3 regions of the Leisingera sp. ABD4_442 genome follow, and region 3 is predicted to be linked to each of the others. Evidence: riboswitches for the same ligand, from Rfam matches in the RefSeq annotation. Region 3 holds a riboswitch; each other region holds the start of a gene.
The links. Region 3 has a riboswitch for thiamine pyrophosphate ahead of thiC (phosphomethylpyrimidine synthase ThiC). Riboswitches for the same ligand answer to the same signal wherever they lie in the genome.
Positions count from the first base shown of each region.

Region 1 (6,082 bases), on a different contig from region 3:
CTTTCGGCACCGCCGGCAATCACCACATCATGCAGCCCAGCACGGATCATCGCATCGCCAAGGATCACCGCATCCAGCCCGCCCGCGCATTGCCGGTCCAGGCTCAGGCCCGCAACACGCTCCGGCAGCCCCGCTGCCAGGGCGGCAATACGGGCAGGATTGCCCCCCGCTCCCAGGGCATTTGCCAGCACCAGCTCGCCTGCCTGCTCCGGTGCCAGGCCTGCCCTGGCCAGCACATCCTTGATCACAGGCGCCGCCAAATCATGCGGCAGACAGGCCCTGAAAGCGCCATTGCGCGGCGCAACCGCGCTGCGGCAGGCAGCGATTATAAAACTCCGGCTCACAGCACCCCCTCCTGCCACATCCGGGCAAGACGCTGCAGGTCCGGCTTCCCGGCCGGCAGCAGCGGCATCCTGTCTGTCTTGCGGATTTCCCGCGGCACAGCAGCGTCTCCCAAGGCAGCCCGGCAGGCCTTGCGCAGTGCGGCCCCGCTGCCGCCGCCCTGCACCACCGCCACGATCCGGTGCCCGCGCAGCGGATCTTCCAGCGCCAGCACCGCCGCAGCAGCAACACCGGGTTCCGCCAGCAGAACTGCCTCGACCGCCTCAGGAAAAACGTTCTGGTCCGCGACCGTCACCATACGGCTGCGCCGCCCCCGCAGGTACAAGTATCCGCCAGCATCCAGCACCCCGATTTCCCCGATTGACAGGAACCCATCGTCCCAGGCCGTCAGATCGCTGCTGCCTCCTTCATAGCCTTCAAACAGATACGGGCTTCTCACCCAGATCTCCCCGGCCTCCCCCGGCGCGCCGCCACCGCCAATCCGCACTTCAACCCCGGGATAGGCCTTGCCCACCGATCCTGGCGGCGTGCTGCCATCTGATACAGAGATGAAACTGGTCTCGGACGCGCCAAAGAACTCCAGCACCTGCGCCCCCGGAAACCGGTCCGCCAGGGCATTGCGCAGGGCCTCATCGAGCTTGCCACCGCCGCACATCACATGCCTGACGCCTTCGAAAACGCCCTTGGCTGCGCCGGTCAGCAGGCGCAGCTGGCTGGGCGTCGCATATAGCACTGTCACCCCGAATTGCCGGACCGCGGCGGCCTGCTGCACTAGGCTTTGCCTGGACAAAACCGCCAGCCCGCACCCCTGATGCAACGCTTCCACTGCCGCATACAGGCTGAGCGAATGCCCCAGATGCCCAAGCACGGCATAGACATCCTGCGGCCCTGCCGCCAGCAGCCGCGCATTGACAGCAAAGCTGGCGCGCCAGCTGGCCGGGCGGCGGCGGATCAGCTTTGGCGCTCCAGTCGAGCCGGAGCTTTCGCAATAGACCCGCTGCTTTTCGCCCGGCCCGTCCTGCAGCGGCCTGGAAGCCTGCGGCCCTGCCCGGAACGGTATTTTGCGGCCGATGCACCTCAACAGCACTTCAACACCCGCAGCCTCTGGCGTCAGGACGCGTGCAGATGGCGCAACTTGAAAACAATCCTCATCTCCTGCCACGGCAGCGCGCTTCCTTTCTGGCCTTCTCCTGCCCGGCGGCCTGCAGCCGGGACGGTGCCATCCAACTGAATTTTTCACCCAATGACCAGCGGTGCGGCTGGAAAAAACGGCGCCATCCCTGCGCGGCGTTGACGGAATGCAGCAGCCTTGTTATCCAGCCTGCAACCGTTGGGGTGCCCCGTTTGGGGCTGAGAGGCGCTGATGCGCTAACCCATCGAACCTGATCCGGGCAATACCGGCGTAGGGAACGGTCTCAAACCTGAAGACGTATTCCGTATGCGGTGCCCTTAATTTTTTTGGGGGGGGTGCCAATGGCCCATATTGCGTTGACTATTGCAGGATCCGACAGCGGCGGCGGCGCCGGGATCCAAGCGGATCTCAAGGCCATGTCGGCGCTGGGGGTGTACGGCGCCAGCGTCATCACCGCAGTTACCGCCCAGAACACCCGCCAGGTCACGGCGGTGCACGGGATCCCGCTGGATGTGGTCGCCGCACAGATCGATGCGGTTCTCAGCGATCTGGATGTGCGGGCCATCAAGATCGGTATGCTGGCCACGCCGCAGATCATCGAAACCGTCGCCACAGCTATCGCAGACTACCCTGGCCCGGTTGTCCTGGACCCGGTAATGGTGGCAAAATCCGGCGACGCCCTGCTGGCGCAGGAAGCCGTGGACACGCTGCGCCGGGAATTGCTGCCGCGCGCAAACTTGCTGACCCCCAACCTGCCGGAGGCCGCAACCCTTCTGAACGAGGCACCCGCAGACAATCCGGACAGGATGGCCGCGCAGGGGCTGGCTCTTTGCCGCACGGGCGCCAAGGCTGTCCTGATGAAAGGCGGCCACAGCACCGGCAGCACCTGCCATGATTTTCTGATCTCGGCTGACGGTGTCATCGCCGAATTCACCGCCCCGCGCCTGCTGACGGCCAACACCCACGGCACCGGCTGCACCCTGTCCTCTGCCATTACCGCGGGCCTTGCCAAAGGCCTAACGCTGGCCCAGGCCGCCACCGAAGCCCACGCCTACCTTCAAGGTGCAATTGCTGCCGCTGACGGGCTTGGGGTGGGCCAAGGCCACGGCCCTGTCCACCACTTCCACCGCCAATGGCCTGCCGCTTGCCGCTGACAGATCCGGCCGGCCAAACACCCTTCGCCCCCCGAATGTGAACACAAAGGAAACGCCTTCCATGAAAAGACTTGCAACCGTACTGGCCCTTCTGGCCGCTACCCCCGCCGCAGCCCAGGACAAGATGACCCTGCTTTTGGACTGGTTCATCAACCCCGATCACGGGCCGGTCATCGTAGCGCAGGAACAGGGGTATTTTGCCGAACAGGGTTTGGAGGTGGAGATCGTGCCGCCTGCAGACCCCTCTGCCCCGCCGCGCCTGGTGGCCGCCGGCCAGGCGGATCTGGCGGTTTCCTATCAGCCGCAACTGCATCTTCAGATCCACGAGGGCCTGCCGCTGAAAAGGGTTGGGACCCTGGTTGCCACCCCGCTCAACTGCCTGCTTGTCCTTGAGGACGGCCCGATCAAATCCCCCGCCGACCTGAAGGGCAAGAAGATCGGCTTCTCTGTTGCCGGGGTCGAAGAGGCTGTCCTGGGAACGGTTCTGGGCAAGCACGGCGTTGCCCTGGACGACGTCGAGATGATCAACGTGAACTTCTCCCTGTCGCCTTCGCTGATGAGCGGCCAAGTCGATGCGGTGATCGGGGCGTACCGTAACTTCGAGCTGAACCAGATGGACATCGAGGGCCGCCCCGGCACCTGCTTTTATATTGAGGAGGAAGGCGTGCCCTCCTATGACGAGCTGATCTATGTTGCCAATCCCGAAACCATGGACGCAGGCAAGGTCGAGCGCTTCCTGGCTGCAACCGAAAAGGCCACCCAGTTCATCGTCAACAACCCGCAGAAAAGCTGGGAAATCTTCTCGGGCACGTCACCTGAACTGCAAGATGAACTGAACGCCCGCGCCTGGGCCGACACCCTGCCCCGCTTTGCGCTGCGCCCGGCCGGGTTTGACGCCGGCCGCTATGAACGGTTCGAGGCGTTCCTTCAAGAAAAAGGCATGATCAGCAGCACCAATGCGGTGGAGGCCATCACCATCGACGTGACCGCGAAATGAGCGCGGCTCCGGATTATGGCCGCGCTTTCGGGCTGATGCGGGCGGCGGCTGGCGATCTGTGGCGCGACTACACCCGCCATGCCTTTGTCGAAGGCCTGCGCGACGGTTCGCTCCCGCGCGAAGCCTTCCTGCACTACCTGCGTCAGGACTACGTGTTCCTGGTCCACTTCTCCCGCGCCTGGGCGCTGGCGGTGGTCAAGGCCGAAACCCACGCGGAAATGCTGGCCGCCTCGGCCACAGTCAACGCGCTGATCAGCGAGGAGATGAAGCTGCATATCAGCATCTGTGCAGAGGCAGGCATCCCGCAGGAGGAACTGTTCGCCACCCCCGAACGCCCCGGCAACCTGGCCTATACCCGCTATGTGCTGGAGGCGGGCTACTCCGGCGATTTCCTGACCCTGCTGGCAGCACTTGCCCCCTGTGTCATGGGGTACGGTGAAATCGGCGCACGGCTGTCTCAGGAAGCAACCAGCGATACCTACAGCGCCTGGATCTGCACCTATGCCGGGGCGGAGTACCAGCAGGTTTGCCTCGATACCGGCGTCCTGCTGGACAGCGCCCTGGAACGGCGGCTAGGGGCAAGCTATGACCAGCTGCCGGTCTGGCAGTCCCTGTGCCGGGCATTCTCCACTGCCACAGAACTTGAGGCCGGGTTCTGGCAGATGGGCCTGGAGCCATGACACCGGCGCCCGGGATCACTGTTGCGGGCAGTGCCAGCATCGGCGGCGCACGGCTGTTTGCGCCGCTGAAACTGGATCTGCCCGCCGGACAGTGGACCTGCCTTCTGGGCGGCTCGGGCACCGGAAAGACAACCCTGCTCCGGCTGATCGCCGGGCTGCAGACAGGGGCGGACTTTAACGGCACGATCTCTGCGTCGGACGGCTCCGATCCCGCCCCGCGCGTGGCCTACATGGCACAAAGCGACCTGCTGCTGCCCTGGGCCACCGTCACCCGGAATATCGCTCTCGGCGCCAGGCTGCGCGGCGGCAAGGGCGACCCTGCCCGTTTGCAGCATCTGCTAGAACGGGTGCAGCTGACAGACCATGCGCACAAGAAACCTGCCGCGTTGTCCGGTGGCCAGCGCCAGCGGGTGGCGCTTGCGCGCACCCTGATGGAAGACAAACCCGTCATCCTGCTGGACGAACCCTTTTCTGCACTGGATGCGCAAACCAGGGCTGACATGCAGGATCTTGCCGCCGAATTGCTGCAGGACCGTACTGTTCTGCTGGTCACCCACGACCCGGGCGAAGCCGCCCGCATGGGCCATTCAATCCAAATCCTGACGGTGCAGGGGCTAACTGATGTTCCCGCCCCGCAAATCCCCCTGCCCCGGCCCGCCGCCGCGCCGCAAGTGATGAAGGTGCAGGCGGGTCTCCTCACACTTCTCAGAAAGGGCCACTGATGAGTATCACCGAACAGCTCCGCGCTGCCTGCCGTGACGATTGGCACGCAGCGACCCGCCATCCCTTCACTTATGCCTTGGCCGATGGCTCACTGGACCGGGACAAGATGGCCGGCTACCTGCAGCAGGATTACCTCTTTATCGAGGGCTTCGTGCGCCTTCTGGCCGCTGCCGTCGCCCATGGCCCCAGCCTGGCCGACGTGGTGCCCGGCGCCCGGTTCCTCGGCCTGATCTGCGGACCGGAAAACACCTATTTTCTGCGCAGCCTCGACGCCTTGGGCGTGCCTACCAGCGGCCAGCAGCCGGCACCGGAAACCCGCGCCTTCCAGGCCCTGATGGACGAGGCCCGCCAGTCCGGCAGCTATACCAACATGCTGGCGGTCCTGGTGGTGGCTGAATGGATCTATCTGGACTGGGCCGCCCCAGTTGAGGACCAGGCCGCGGACCTGCCGTTCTGGCTGGGCGAATGGATCACCCTGCACGCAGGCGAGAGCTTCGCAGGCGTCGTGGCCTACCTCAGGGCACAGCTGGACGCAGCCTACCCCGCCTTGGAACCGGAAGCGCAGGCCGAGGCCACCCGCCTGTTCACCCGCGCGGTGGAACTTGAGCGTGCCTTCTTTGATGCGGCCTGGGCCGGGTTCCCGGTGGCACGATGACAGGCTGGAAGGCCGGCCTCGCCTCAGCCGCCGCTGCGCTCCTGCTGTGGCAGGCGGTGGTCAGCCTGACCGGGCTGCCCCGCTTTATCCTGCCAGGCCCGGCCCTGGTGGCAGAAACCTGGTGGATCCATCGCTGGATCATCGCGGAACACACGGCGGTAACCGCTGCCGAGGTGCTTTTGGGCCTGGTAATCGGTGCCGCCTTGGGCATTGCCACTGCCATCCAGCTGGCGGCATCTCCGGCGGTCCGCACCCTGGTGCAGCCGGTGCTGGTCTTCACCCAGGCGCTGCCAGTCTTTGCCCTGGCCCCTATCCTGACCCTGTGGCTGGGCTACGGTCTGTGGTCGAAAATCGCCATGGCAGTCCTGATCATCTATTTCCCGGTCACCTCTGCCTTTC
Region 1 is NZ_JBSWYB010000059.1:4,006-10,087, reverse strand. Features, by position in the region: gene ACXAHG_RS22655 (thiolase family protein) at 1-344, opposite strand, end outside; gene ACXAHG_RS22650 (AMP-binding protein) at 341-1,504, opposite strand; TPP riboswitch at 1,664-1,768, shown strand; gene thiD (bifunctional hydroxymethylpyrimidine kinase/phosphomethylpyrimidine kinase) at 1,816-2,628, shown strand; gene ACXAHG_RS22640 (ABC transporter substrate-binding protein) at 2,690-3,625, shown strand; gene tenA (thiaminase II) at 3,622-4,305, shown strand; gene ACXAHG_RS22630 (ABC transporter ATP-binding protein) at 4,302-5,027, shown strand; gene ACXAHG_RS22625 (TenA family protein) at 5,027-5,683, shown strand; gene ACXAHG_RS22620 (ABC transporter permease) at 5,680-6,082, shown strand, end outside.
Region 1: it holds a riboswitch for thiamine pyrophosphate, as region 3 does, so the genes downstream of both, thiD (bifunctional hydroxymethylpyrimidine kinase/phosphomethylpyrimidine kinase) here and thiC (phosphomethylpyrimidine synthase ThiC) in region 3, are expected to answer to the same signal.

Region 2 (6,082 bases), on a different contig from region 3:
CACGATAACCTCGCCTCCAACTCGCTGATGCTGCGGGAATACTGGCGGTTCACGGCGGAGGACGTGCTGATCCACGCGCTGCCGATCTTCCACACCCATGGCCTCTTTGTGGCGACCAATGTGGCGCTGTTTGCAGGTGCTCAGGTGGTGTTCCTGCCGGGGTTTGATGCCGATGCCATTCTGGACGCGATGCCCAATGCCACTGCGCTGATGGGGGTGCCGACCTTCTATACCCGCCTGCTGGCGGACGCGCGCCTGACCCGGGAGCGTGCGGCGAATATGCGCCTGTTTATCTCTGGTTCTGCGCCCTTGCTGGTGGATACGCATGAGCAATGGGAAGCGCGCACGGGCCACCGCATCCTGGAACGCTACGGGATGACCGAAACCAATATGAGCACCTCGAACCCTTACGATGGCGAGCGCCGGGCCGGTACCGTCGGCTTCCCGCTGCCAGGGGTTGAGGCACGGGTGATGCAGGACGGTGCAGAGGTGTCTGCTGGAGAGATCGGCGTGCTGGAGGTGCGCGGGGCCAATGTTTTCCAGGGCTACTGGCAGATGCCGGAGAAGACGGCGGAGGAACTGCAGGCCGATGGCTGGTTCATCACCGGCGACATGGCCAAGATCGACGCGGATGGCTATGTCACCATTGTCGGGCGCGAGAAGGATCTGGTGATCACCGGCGGTTTCAACGTTTATCCCAAGGAGATCGAAAGCCTGATCGACGATCTGCCCGGGGTTCTGGAAAGCGCGGTGATCGGCGTGCCGCATGCGGATTTCGGCGAGGGGGTGGTTGCGGTGGTGGTGCCGGAAGGTGACGGCACCAGCGTTGAGGCGATCACGGCGGCGCTGTCGGGGCAATTGGCCAAGTTCAAGCAGCCCAAGGAGATCATCCTTCTGGACGCCCTGCCGCGCAACACCATGGGCAAGGTGCAGAAGAAAGCCCTGCGCGAGGAATACGCGGGGCTGTTTGCTTGAGGGGCAGCGTCCGGCCCGGCGGGGAGGGCGTGTAGCGCCCACCCCGTGGGGGGCGGGACGGGCGCTGCCCGCGCCGCATAGCGGCGCAGGCGGGTTAGTGAGCGTGGGCATGCGCCTCTTCCTCGCGCCATTCCCGCACCGCGTGCACCAGGATCTGGAACGCAGAGCTGAGGAACAGCCCGCCCATGATGCCGGCCACAATGAGGTCCGGCCAGCCGGTGGCGGTGCCCCAGACACCCAGCGCCGCGATCATCACCGCCACATTGCCGATCGCATCATTGCGCGAGCACAGCCAGACCGAACGCACATTGGCGTCGCCGTCCTTGTAACGCGCCAGCAGCATGACCGAGATCAGATTGGCCGCCAGCGCCATGAAGCCGATCACTCCCATGATCTGCGCCTGCGGCACGCCAACGTAAAACACCTGATAGATAGTGGAGCCGAACACCCAGGCGCCCATCAAGAGCAGGCTGATCCCCTTGCCCAAGGCGGCCAGCGCCCGGGTGCGCAAGCTGGCGCCGATCACCGCCAGTGAAATACCATAGGTCAGCGCATCGCCCAGAAAATCCAGGGCGTCTGCCTTCAGCGCCTGGCTGCCGGACAGCTGGCCCGCCCCCATTTCCACCGCAAACATGCCGGCGTTGATGGCGATCACCAGCCAAAGCCTGCGTTTGTAGTCCGCTGATACCCCGTCGAACCGGGCTTTGTGATTGCAGCAGCCTGCCATTGCTCTTGTCCTCATTCCTGATTCGAGATCAATGTAGGTGCTCTAGTCACTAGAGCTTCAAGAGGTTCTTACCGTGTTTTCCATCGGCCAGCTGTCCAAGGCCACCGGCGTCAAGGTGCCCACCATCCGCTATTACGAGGAAATCGGCCTGCTGCCGCAACCGGGCCGCAATGCCGGCAACCAGCGCCGCTACGGGCAGGACGGCATGGATGCATTGGGTTTCATCAAACACGCCCGCGACCTCGGCTTCCCGCTGGAGGACATCAGATCGCTGATGGCGCTCGACGGGCACTTGGGCGAGGATTGCGCCGAGGCTGACCGGATTGCCCGCAGCCAGCTGGCCAATGTCCGGGACCGGATCCGCAAGCTGGAGCAGCTGGCGTCCGAGCTGGAGCGGATCAGCCATCTCTGCGACGGCGGGCACGGGGGCTGCTGCAAGGTGCTGACAGCCCTGGGCGACCACAGCCAATGCGCAGGCGATCACATCTGAACGCTACCGCTTCGGCCAGCTCCAGCGCGGCGGCTCCAGATCCTCAATCCGGGTCTCTCCGAATTCCTTTTGCAAGATCACGGACAATGCCCCGGTGTCCTCCAGTTCCTGCGCCAGATGGCTGTTGTGGGACACCACGATGATCTGGCTGTCCCGGCTGGCGCGTTTGATCAGCCGCGCCAAGGGCGCGATCAGCTCCGGGTGCAGGCTGGTTTCGGGTTCGTTCAGCACCATCAGCTCGGGCGGGCGCGGGGTCAGCAGCGCGGTGGCCAAGAGCACATAGCGCAGGGTGCCGTCCGACAGCTCCGCCGCCGACAAAGGCCGCAAGAGCCCGTGCTGCTGCATCTCCACCGCAAACAGCCCGCCCTGAAGCGAGACATCGACGCTGGCGCCCGGGAAGGCATCTTCGATGGCTGCGTCAAAACCCGGCCCGTCGCCGATTTCCCGCAGGGTGGCAATCGCCGCAGCCAGATCCGCACCGTCCCCCGCCAAAGCCGGGGTGCGGCTGCCGACGGCGGGGCGGCGGGCGGGCGAGTCCCGGTCGGTGCGCAGGCTGTCATAGAAGCGCCAGCCACGCATCCGTTCGCGCAATGACAGCATTTCCGGCGCCTGCACCGGATCGGCGGCATGGGTCATCATGCTGTCAAAGGGACGCAGGTCGCGCGACAGCTCCACCCGCCGGCCGCTGCCGTCCCGGCCCGTCACAACCGCGCCGCGGCGCTCGGCAATGCTGTTGGCGCGGCCCAGGCTTTCGCCGACCCAAAGCGCTTCGGATTTGATTTCGGGATCGTTGCCGAACATCGTCCGCGGCACCGGCGCGGGCAGGCCAAGGTCGACCGCATATCCGTAGTCTTCTGCCGAAAACCCCAGCTTTAGAGCCACAGCTCCCTTGCGCCGAGTGCCCTCAACGGGAACTTCGCCGCGCTTCATGCGGGCGCTGATGTGTTCCGGGCCGGCCCACAGTGTCGACTCCAGCCCGCCCTCACCTGCCAGTGAAGCGATGGCCCTGCCCTGGGCCACCTCCGCCAGCAGCCGCAGCGAACGGTAGAGCGAGGATTTGCCTGCCCCGTTGGCGCCGCTCACCACGGTGAGCTGCTCCAGCGGCAGGGTTGCATCGCGGATCGAGCGGTAGCCGGAGATGGCCAGGGTAATCAGCATGGCGAAGGACCGGATGTGAAAAGCGCTGTGCAAAACCTGCTTGGTTTTGCAGCGCTTCGCAACAGGTCCCGTCAGGCATCAACTGTTCAGCCGATATGGCCCTGGTTTTCGCCGATCTGGCCGCGGTGCAGCAGCAGGTGGTCCAGGATCACGCAGGCCATCATCGCCTCTGCCACTGGCACCGCGCGGATGCCGACGCAGGGGTCGTGGCGGCCCTTGGTGATCACCTCGGTCGCGGAGCCGTCCTTGCGGATCGACTGGCGCGGAGTGAGGATCGAGGAGGTTGGCTTTACCGCAAAGCGCACCACAACATCCTGCCCGGTGGAAATGCCGCCGAGGATGCCGCCGGCGTGGTTGGAGGAATACTCGGGTCCGTTTTCGCCCATGAAGATCTCATCGGCGTTTTCCGAGCCCTTGAGGCGCGCGGCATTCATGCCTTCGCCAATTTCCACGCCTTTTACAGCGTTGATCGACATCATCGCGGCGGCCAGGTCGGTGTCCAGCTTGCCATAGACCGGCGCGCCGATGCCTGCGGGGACATTGCGCGCGACAACTTCAACAACTGCCCCGACCGAGTCATGCGCCTTGCGCAGGGCTTGCAGGTAGTCTTCCCATTCCTGCACTGCGCCTGCGTCGGGGATCCAGAAATCATTCTTCTCAATTGCGTCCCAGTCGAACCGGCTGCGGTCGATCTCCAGCTCGCCCATTCGGGTCATGTAGCCCTTGATCTCCAGCCCGGGCGCCAGCGCCTTGATTGCTTCACGTGCAACACCGCCGGCCGCCACCCGCGCCGCGGTCTCGCGTGCGGAGGAGCGGCCGCCGCCGCGGTAATCGCGGTTGCCGTATTTCTGGAAATAGGTGATGTCGGCGTGGCCCGGGCGGAAGGTCTGGGAAATCTCGCCGTAATCCTTGGACCGCTGGTCGGTGTTCTCGATCATCAGCTGTACGGGCGTGCCGGTGGTCATGCCGTCGAACACGCCGGACAGGATCTTGACCGCGTCCGGCTCATTGCGCTGGGTGGTGTTCTTGTTCTGGCCGGGACGGCGCTTGTCGAGCCACTGCTGCAGCATTTCCGGCGCCAGCGGCACGTTCGGCGGGCAGCCGTCGACGGTGGCGCCAAGCGCAGGCCCGTGGCTTTCGCCCCAGGTGGTGACGCGGAAGAGGTGTCCAAAGCTGTTCATCGACATGAGGCGCGGTCTCCTTTGCGGGACGTGCTTAGCGGGCAGGGGCCTGTGCCTCAAGCGGATTCCTCTGCGGCAAAGGCGAGAGGGGGCGCTGCCCCCGCCGCCTGGGGCGGCTCCCCCGGGATATTTTCTGCCAGAAGAACACGGGATCGGCGCGGGCAGCGGTCCAGTTTGCATGGACCGTAGGTCCTGACGGGGCTTTGGCTTGTCTTTGCTGCGGCTGGGGCATAATGTTCGCGCCACCTCGGGGTGCGCGCAGGCGCTGAGATGACACCCGTTGAACCTGAACCGGATCACACCGGCGGAGGGAAGGTACTGGACAGCCTCCACCCTTGCCCAAAGCCGCAAAGGAGGATGGCATGAAACATCTTGCATTTGCAGCGGGACTGCTCGGCGCCTCGGCAGCCTTTGCCGAGACGCCCGAACTGGTCGTTTATACCTATGACAGCTTTGTTTCCGACTGGGGGCCGGGGCCTGCGGTGGAGAAAGCGTTTGAGGAAGTGTGCGGCTGCGACCTGAAACTGGTTGGAGCGGGCGACGGTGCTGCGCTTTTGGCGCGGGTCAAGCTGGAGGGCGCGCGGTCGGACGCGGACGTGGTGCTGGGGCTGGATACCAACCTGACCGCGGCGGCCAAAGAAACCGGGTTGTTTGCAGAGCATTCGGTCAGCGCCGAGTTTGCGCTGCCGGTGGAGTGGAACGACGCGACCTTTGTGCCTTATGACTGGGGCTACTTCGCCTTTGTGCACAACGCTGATGCCGCAGCGCCCGCGGACTTCAAGGCGCTGGCCGCCAGCGACACCAAGATCGTCATTCAGGATCCGCGCTCCTCGACCCCCGGCCTGGGCCTGCTGCTGTGGGTCAAGGCCGCCTATGGCGACGAGGCGCCGGAGATTTGGAAGGGGCTCTCTGACAACGTCGTGACCGTGACCAAGGGCTGGTCCGAGGCTTATGGCATGTTCCTGGAAGGCGAGGCCGACATGGTGCTCTCCTACACCACATCGCCCGCTTATCACCTGATTGCCGAGGAAGACGGCTCCAAGGCGGCGGCGGCCTTTGACGAGGGGCATTACATGCAGGTGGAAGTGGCCGGCAAGCTGGCGAACAGCGATCAGCCGGAGCTGGCGGATCAGTTCCTGGCCTTCATGGTGTCGGACGCGTTCCAGTCGATCATCCCGACCACCAACTGGATGTACCCGGCGGTGACCCCGGCGGCAGGCCTGCCGGAAGGATTCGGCACCCTGATCGCGCCTGAAAAATCGCTGCTGCTGAGTGAAGCTGAAGCGGCAGAGGTGCGCGATGCGGCGCTGGGCGAATGGCTGGACGCGCTCAGCCAGTAAGCGCCTTTCCCGGTATTAGCGCTGCCCTTTTGGTGGCTGCGCTGATATTGGGGACGCTGGGGGCTGTTGCGCTCAGGGCTGAGGCCGGCACCGGGTTTGGCGCCAGCGACTGGGCCGCGCTGCGGTTCACCCTGACCCAGGCGAGCCTGTCGGCGCTATTGAGTGTTGGCCTCGCCATTCCCGTCGCCCGCGCGCTGGCGCGGCGGCGGTT
Region 2 is NZ_JBSWYB010000005.1:138,790-144,871, reverse strand. Features, by position in the region: gene ACXAHG_RS06515 (malonate--CoA ligase) at 1-975, shown strand, start outside; gene ACXAHG_RS06510 (cation efflux transmembrane domain-containing protein) at 1,070-1,702, opposite strand; gene ACXAHG_RS06505 (MerR family transcriptional regulator) at 1,776-2,192, shown strand; gene ACXAHG_RS06500 (AAA family ATPase) at 2,196-3,350, opposite strand; gene aroC (chorismate synthase) at 3,437-4,537, opposite strand; TPP riboswitch at 4,770-4,861, shown strand; gene thiB (thiamine ABC transporter substrate binding subunit) at 4,894-5,871, shown strand; gene ACXAHG_RS06485 (thiamine/thiamine pyrophosphate ABC transporter permease ThiP) at 5,847-6,082, shown strand, end outside.
Region 2: it holds a riboswitch for thiamine pyrophosphate, as region 3 does, so the genes downstream of both, thiB (thiamine ABC transporter substrate binding subunit) here and thiC (phosphomethylpyrimidine synthase ThiC) in region 3, are expected to answer to the same signal.

Region 3 (6,082 bases):
ATCAGCGGCACCTCCGGAAAATGCGCCCGCATCGCCCGCAGCGCATCCGGGTTGCGCAGCCCCTGGCCGGAGCCGATCGGCGCACCCCAGGGCATCAGCACCTCGCAGCCCGCGTCCAAGAGCTTTTCGCCCACCACCAGATCATCGGTGGTATAGGGGAACACCTGGAACCCTTCGCTGCTCAGCACCTGCGCGGCCTCCACCAGCCCGAACACATCCGGCTGCAGCGTGTCGGAATGGCCGATCACCTCCAGCTTGATCCAATGGGTGCCGAACAGCTCCCGCGCCATATGGGCAGTGGTCACTGCCTCCTGCACCGAATGGCAGCCCGCCGTGTTGGGCAGAATGCGGCAGCCGGCGCCGCGCAGGCTCTGCCAAAAGCCGGCGCCGGAGCCATCTGCGGTTTCCCGGCGCAAGGACACGGTGATGATCTCCGTGCCGCTGGCCTTCACCGCCTCCGCCAGCACCGCAGGCGACGGGTATTGCGCGGTGCCCAGCAGCAGCCGCGAAGTGATCTCTGTATCGTAGAACTTCATCTCAGCCTCCCTGCATCGGCGCAAGAACTTCCAGCCGGTCGCCCTCGGCCAGCTGCACATCGCCGCGCTTGCCGCGGGCGACAAAGGCGCCGTTCAGCGCCGTGGCGACAGCGGGGCTGGTAAACCCCAGTTCCTCCAGTGCGGCGGCCAGAGTGGGTCCCGTCACCTCATGCGGTTTGGCGTTTACGATGATCTTCATCCGTGGTCTCCGGTAATAATCGGTCTGCGGCCTGCTGCGCCATCGCGGGCGCCAGCAGAAAGCCATGGCGGTACAACCCGTTGAGGTAAAGCGTGCCGTCCTGATCAGTCAGCCGCGGCAGGTTGTCAGGGAAGGCCGGGCGCAGGCCCGCGCCGGTTTCCACCACGCTGGCTTCGGCAAAGCCCGGGTGCAAAGCAAAGGCCGCGCTCAAAAGCTCGCTCAGCGAGCGCAGGCTGATGGCGCGGTCAGAGCTGCTCTCGATCATGGTGCCGCCGATCATGAAATGCCCGTCGCCGCGCGGCACGAGGTACAGCGGCATCCGCGGGTGCAGCAGGCGCAGGGTGCGGCGGATCTCCACCTGCGGGCAATGCAGGATCGCCATCTCGCCGCGCACCGGGCGCAAACCGGGCAGCGGCGCCGCCATCCCGGTGCAATCCAGCGTGACCCGGCCCGGGGCGGGGGCGCCATAGCGGATCTTGACCCCCAGTTCCTGCACCTTGGCGCTCAGGTCCCGCAGCGCCCGCCGCGGGTCCAGATGCGCCTCGCCCTTAAAGAACAGCCCCTGCGCAAACCGCCCCGCCAGTGCCGGCTCCAGCGCGCCGATCTCTGCCCCCTTCACGCCCCGGTGGCCGCGGGTGCGGCGGGCAAAGCGGGTCAGCTCCGCCCGGTCGCGGGCAGGCGCCACCACCAGCGTGCCGCGCCTGTGCACGGCCGTGACCTTGGCCCACCAGCCGAAGGCGCGGCTGCCGAGGGTGATCACCTCTTCCTCGGCGCTTTCGCGTTCGCACCAGGGCGCCAGCATACCGCCCGCAAAACGCGCAACGCTGCCGGCTCCGGGTGCTTCGCCCCGCTCATAGACGGTGACTGCCGCCCCGCGCTGCGCCAGTTCATAGGCGCAGGCGAGACCGGCAAGGCCCGCGCCTGCGATGGTGATCATTCCGCGGGCTCCGCAGCCTCGGCGGCAGGCACATACAGCTCGCCGCCCTCGCGGAACTTAGCGGCCATCGCCTCCATACCTTCTTTCTGCGCCTCGGAGCGGATGTCGTGCGAAATCCGCATCGAGCAGAACTTCGGCCCGCACATGGAGCAGAAATGCGCGACCTTGTGGGCTTGTTTCGGCAGGGTCTGGTCGTGGAACTCGCGCGCGGTGTCCGGGTCCAGCGACAGGTTGAACTGGTCCTCCCAGCGGAACTCGAAGCGCGCCCGGCTCAGCGCATCGTCGCGGCGCTGGGCGCCCGGCAGACCCTTGGCGAGGTCGGCAGCATGGGCGGCGATCTTGTAGGTGATCACACCGGTCTTCACGTCGTCCCGGTCGGGCAGGCCCAGGTGCTCCTTCGGCGTCACGTAACACAACATCGCGCAGCCGAACCAGCCGATCATCGCCGCACCGATACCGCTGGTGATGTGGTCATAGCCCGGCGCGATGTCAGTGGTCAGCGGCCCCAGCGTGTAGAACGGCGCCTCGTGGCAGCACTCCAGCTGCTTGTCCATGTTCTCCTTGATCTTGTGCATGGCGACATGGCCCGGCCCTTCGATCATCACCTGGCAGTCCTTGGCCCAGGCAGTCTTGGTCAGTTCACCGAGGGTTTCCAGCTCGGCAAACTGCGCCTCGTCATTGGCGTCCGCGATGGAGCCGGGGCGCAGCCCGTCGCCAAGCGAGAAGGAGACGTCATACTGGCGGCAGATGTCGCAGATTTCCTCGAAATGCTCGTAGAGGAAGCTCTCCTTGTGGTGATGCAGGCACCACTTCGCCATGATCGAGCCGCCGCGTGAAACAATCCCCGTCACCCGGTTCACCGTCATCGGCACCATGTGCAGCCGTACGCCCGCATGGATGGTGAAATAATCGACGCCCTGTTCCGCCTGCTCAATCAGCGTGTCGCGGAACACTTCCCAGGTCAGATCCTCGGCAATGCCGTTCACCTTCTCCAGCGCCTGGTAGATCGGCACGGTGCCGATCGGCACCGGCGAATTGCGCACGATCCATTCTCGGGTGTTGTGAATGTTGCGGCCCGTGGACAGATCCATCACCGTGTCGGCGCCCCAGCGGATCGCCCAGACCAGTTTGTCCACCTCTTCCTCCATCGAGGAGGTGACGGCAGAGGTGCCCATATTGGCGTTGATCTTCACCTTGAAATTGCGGCCGATGATCATCGGCTCGATTTCCGGATGGTTGATGTTGGCCGGGATGATGGCGCGGCCCGCGGCAATTTCCTGGCGCACGAATTCCGGCGTCACGTAGTCCGGGATGTTGGCGCCAAAGTCATTGCCGTCGCGGTTTGCATGGCAGGGCGACAGCTCGCGCAGCTGGTTTTCGCGGATCGCGACGTATTCCATCTCCGGGGTGACGATGCCTGCCCGTGCATAGGCCAGCTGGGTTGGCGCCTTGCCGTCCTTGCCGCGCAACGGCGCAGGTTTCACCGGGAACTCCGGCACCAGCCGGTCGCCCTCGACAAAGCCGTTGTCCTCGGGCTTCACATCGCGGCCCTGATAGCTCTCGACGTCGCCGCGGGCGAGGGTCCACTGGCGGCGCAGGGCGGGCAGCCCCTGGCGGATATCGGTCAGCACGTCCGGGTCGGTGTAGGGGCCGGAACTGTCATAGACCGGCAGCGGCGCCTCGCCCGCGGTGGGGTGGGTGGCGATCTCGCGCATCGGCACGCGGATGTCCTCATGGACCTCGCCGCTGACGTAGATCTTGCGCGATGCGGGCAATGCGCCGGTGGTGATCTTGGGGTTGGGGACGTTCATCTGGTGTTCCTCCGGGCCTTCGGTTCAAAAACACCAATTGAGCCGGGACGGAGGAAAACGGGCAGGGGGGTGTACAGCCGGTGTACGGCCGGTGCACGCATGCTGCCTGTCCGAAACACCGCTTGCCGCCGGGGCGCCGTGCGATGCTTCTTGCTTCCTACGCCAGTATCAACTGGGTCAGGTTCAAAGGGTCGCACCGCCGGTCCGGGATGCCCCGCACCATGACGCCTCTCAGTCCCTTAGGCGGGACTCCCCTGCGTGGCTTTAGGGGTAGGGGAGGCGCGGGCCTTCCGTCAACTGAAAATTTTGTAGATTATTTTTCTTTATTAGTATCAGCGCTCTGCGGGCGATACCGGTGCCGAATTGAGGCAAATCGCTGCAGCGCGGCTTTGGCGCTTGATCGGCGGCATTGAAATTATCTATAAAACGCCGCAACGCCATCCGCGCATGGCCGTCAGGTATACGAGAACAGGAGACAGCATGCTGGACGCTGCACCCATCCGCACCGACTGGACCCGCGAGGAAGCGGAAGCGATTTACAACAAGCCTTTCATGGACTTGCTGTTCCAGGCGCACAGCGTGCACCGGCAGTATTTCGACCCCAACCAGGTGCAGAAATCCAAGCTCCTCAGCATCAAAACCGGCGGCTGCGCCGAGGATTGCGCCTATTGCTCCCAGTCGGCGAGGAACGGCGCCCAGCTGCAGGCGTCCAAGCTGATCGAAGTGCAGCGGGTGATCGCCGAGGCCAAGAAAGCCAAGGAAGGCGGCGCGACCCGCTACTGCATGGGCGCCGCCTGGCGCTCGCCCAAGGACCGCGACATGGCCGCGCTGGAGGCGATGGTGCAGGGGGTAAAGGATCTTGGCATGGAAACCTGCATGACCCTTGGCATGTTGGACGAAGAGCAGGTGTTCCGCCTGCGGGATGCCGGTCTCGATTACTACAACCACAACATCGACACCTCCGAGCGCTACTACTCTGAGATCATCACCACCCGCACCTTTGCCGACCGTATCGACACCCTGAACCGGGTGCGCGAGGCAGGCATCAAGGTGTGCTCGGGCGGCATCGTCGGCATGGGCGAGCAGCAGCTGGACCGCATCGACATGATGCTGGCACTGGCAACGCTGGAGGAGCATCCGGATTCGGTGCCGGTGAACATGCTGATCCCGATTGCCGACACGCCGCTGGCCGATGTCGAAAAACTGGATCCGATCGAATTCGTCCGCTCCGTGGCGCTGGCCCGCATCCTGATGCCGAAATCGCATGTGCGCCTGTCCGCAGGCCGCACCGACATGTCGGACGAGATGCAAGCAATGTGCTTCTTTGCCGGTGCCAACTCGATCTTTGTGGGCGACACGCTGCTGACCGCGGACAACCCGGAAGAGGACAAGGACCAGCAGCTCTTCGACCGTCTGGGCATCACCGCGATGGCGGCAGGCTGCGACGGCAGCCGCTGATGGCAAGCGCCTTTCCGAGGCATGAGAAATCGCTGGAAGCGCTGCGCTCGCGCGGGCGCTACCGGCAGCTGATGCCGCGGGACGGTTATGACTTTGCCTCCAATGACTATCTCGGGCTGGCAGGCAGCGATGTGCTGCGTGCCGCCGCTGCCGATGCGCTGGCCCGCGGGGTGCCGGTTGGGGCAGGCGGCTCGCGCCTCTTGCGCGGCAATGACGCGGAACACCAGCTGCTGGAGACGGAGGCTGCGGAGTTCTTCGGCACTGAGGCGGCACTGTTCATGGGCGGCGGCTTCAACGCTAATCAGGCGATCTTCTCCACCCTGCCGCAGCAGGGCGACCTGGTGCTGTATGACGCGCTGATCCATGCCAGCACCCATGACGGGATGCGGCTGGGCCGGGCTGAGACGCGCAGTTTTGCCCATGGCGATGCGGAAGACGCTGCGCGGGTGCTGAAGGACTGGCGCTCGTCAGGCGGCGCAGGCCAGGTCTGGATCGCGGTTGAGGCGGTCTATTCGATGGATGGAGACCTCGCCCCGCTGGAGACGCTTATTGCGCTGGCGGATGTCACCGGTGCTGTTCTGGTGGTGGACGAGGCCCATTCGACGGGTGTGTTCGGCGATCTGGGTCGCGGACTGGCGCAAGGCATCGCCCACCGCCCCAACGTCCTTTCCTTACACACCTGCGGCAAGGCGCTGGGCGCCTCGGGCGCGCTGATCTGCGGTCAGCGGGTGCTGATCGAGACGCTGATCAACAAGGCCCGCGGGTTTATCTTTGCCACTGCCCCGTCGCCGCTGAACGCGGCACTGGTGCGGGCGGCCTTGCAGGAACTTCAGCAGAACCCGGGCCGTCGGGAACAGGCTTGGCAGGGGATCACCCATGCCCAAGGCGAGGCCAAGCGCCTTTGCGGGCTGGAGGGGGTTCAAAGCCAGATCCTGCCGGTGGTGATTGGCGACGACAAACGCACCATGGCGCTGGCCGCTGCGATGCAGGCCCGCGGCTATGACATCCGCGGCATCCGCCCGCCGACGGTGCCCCGCGGCACTTCGCGGCTGCGGTTGTCGATCACTTTGAATACGGCGGCAGGGGTCATCACCCGGATGTTTGAAGACCTCGCCCGGGAAATGGAGAGTGCAGCATGAGC
Region 3 is NZ_JBSWYB010000036.1:6,003-12,084, forward strand. Features, by position in the region: gene ACXAHG_RS19540 (thiazole synthase) at 1-536, opposite strand, end outside; gene thiS (sulfur carrier protein ThiS) at 538-735, opposite strand; gene ACXAHG_RS19550 (FAD-dependent oxidoreductase) at 704-1,672, opposite strand; gene thiC (phosphomethylpyrimidine synthase ThiC) at 1,669-3,483, opposite strand; TPP riboswitch at 3,621-3,749, opposite strand; gene bioB (biotin synthase BioB) at 3,964-4,941, shown strand; gene ACXAHG_RS19565 (8-amino-7-oxononanoate synthase) at 4,941-6,080, shown strand; gene bioD (dethiobiotin synthase) at 6,077-6,082, shown strand, end outside.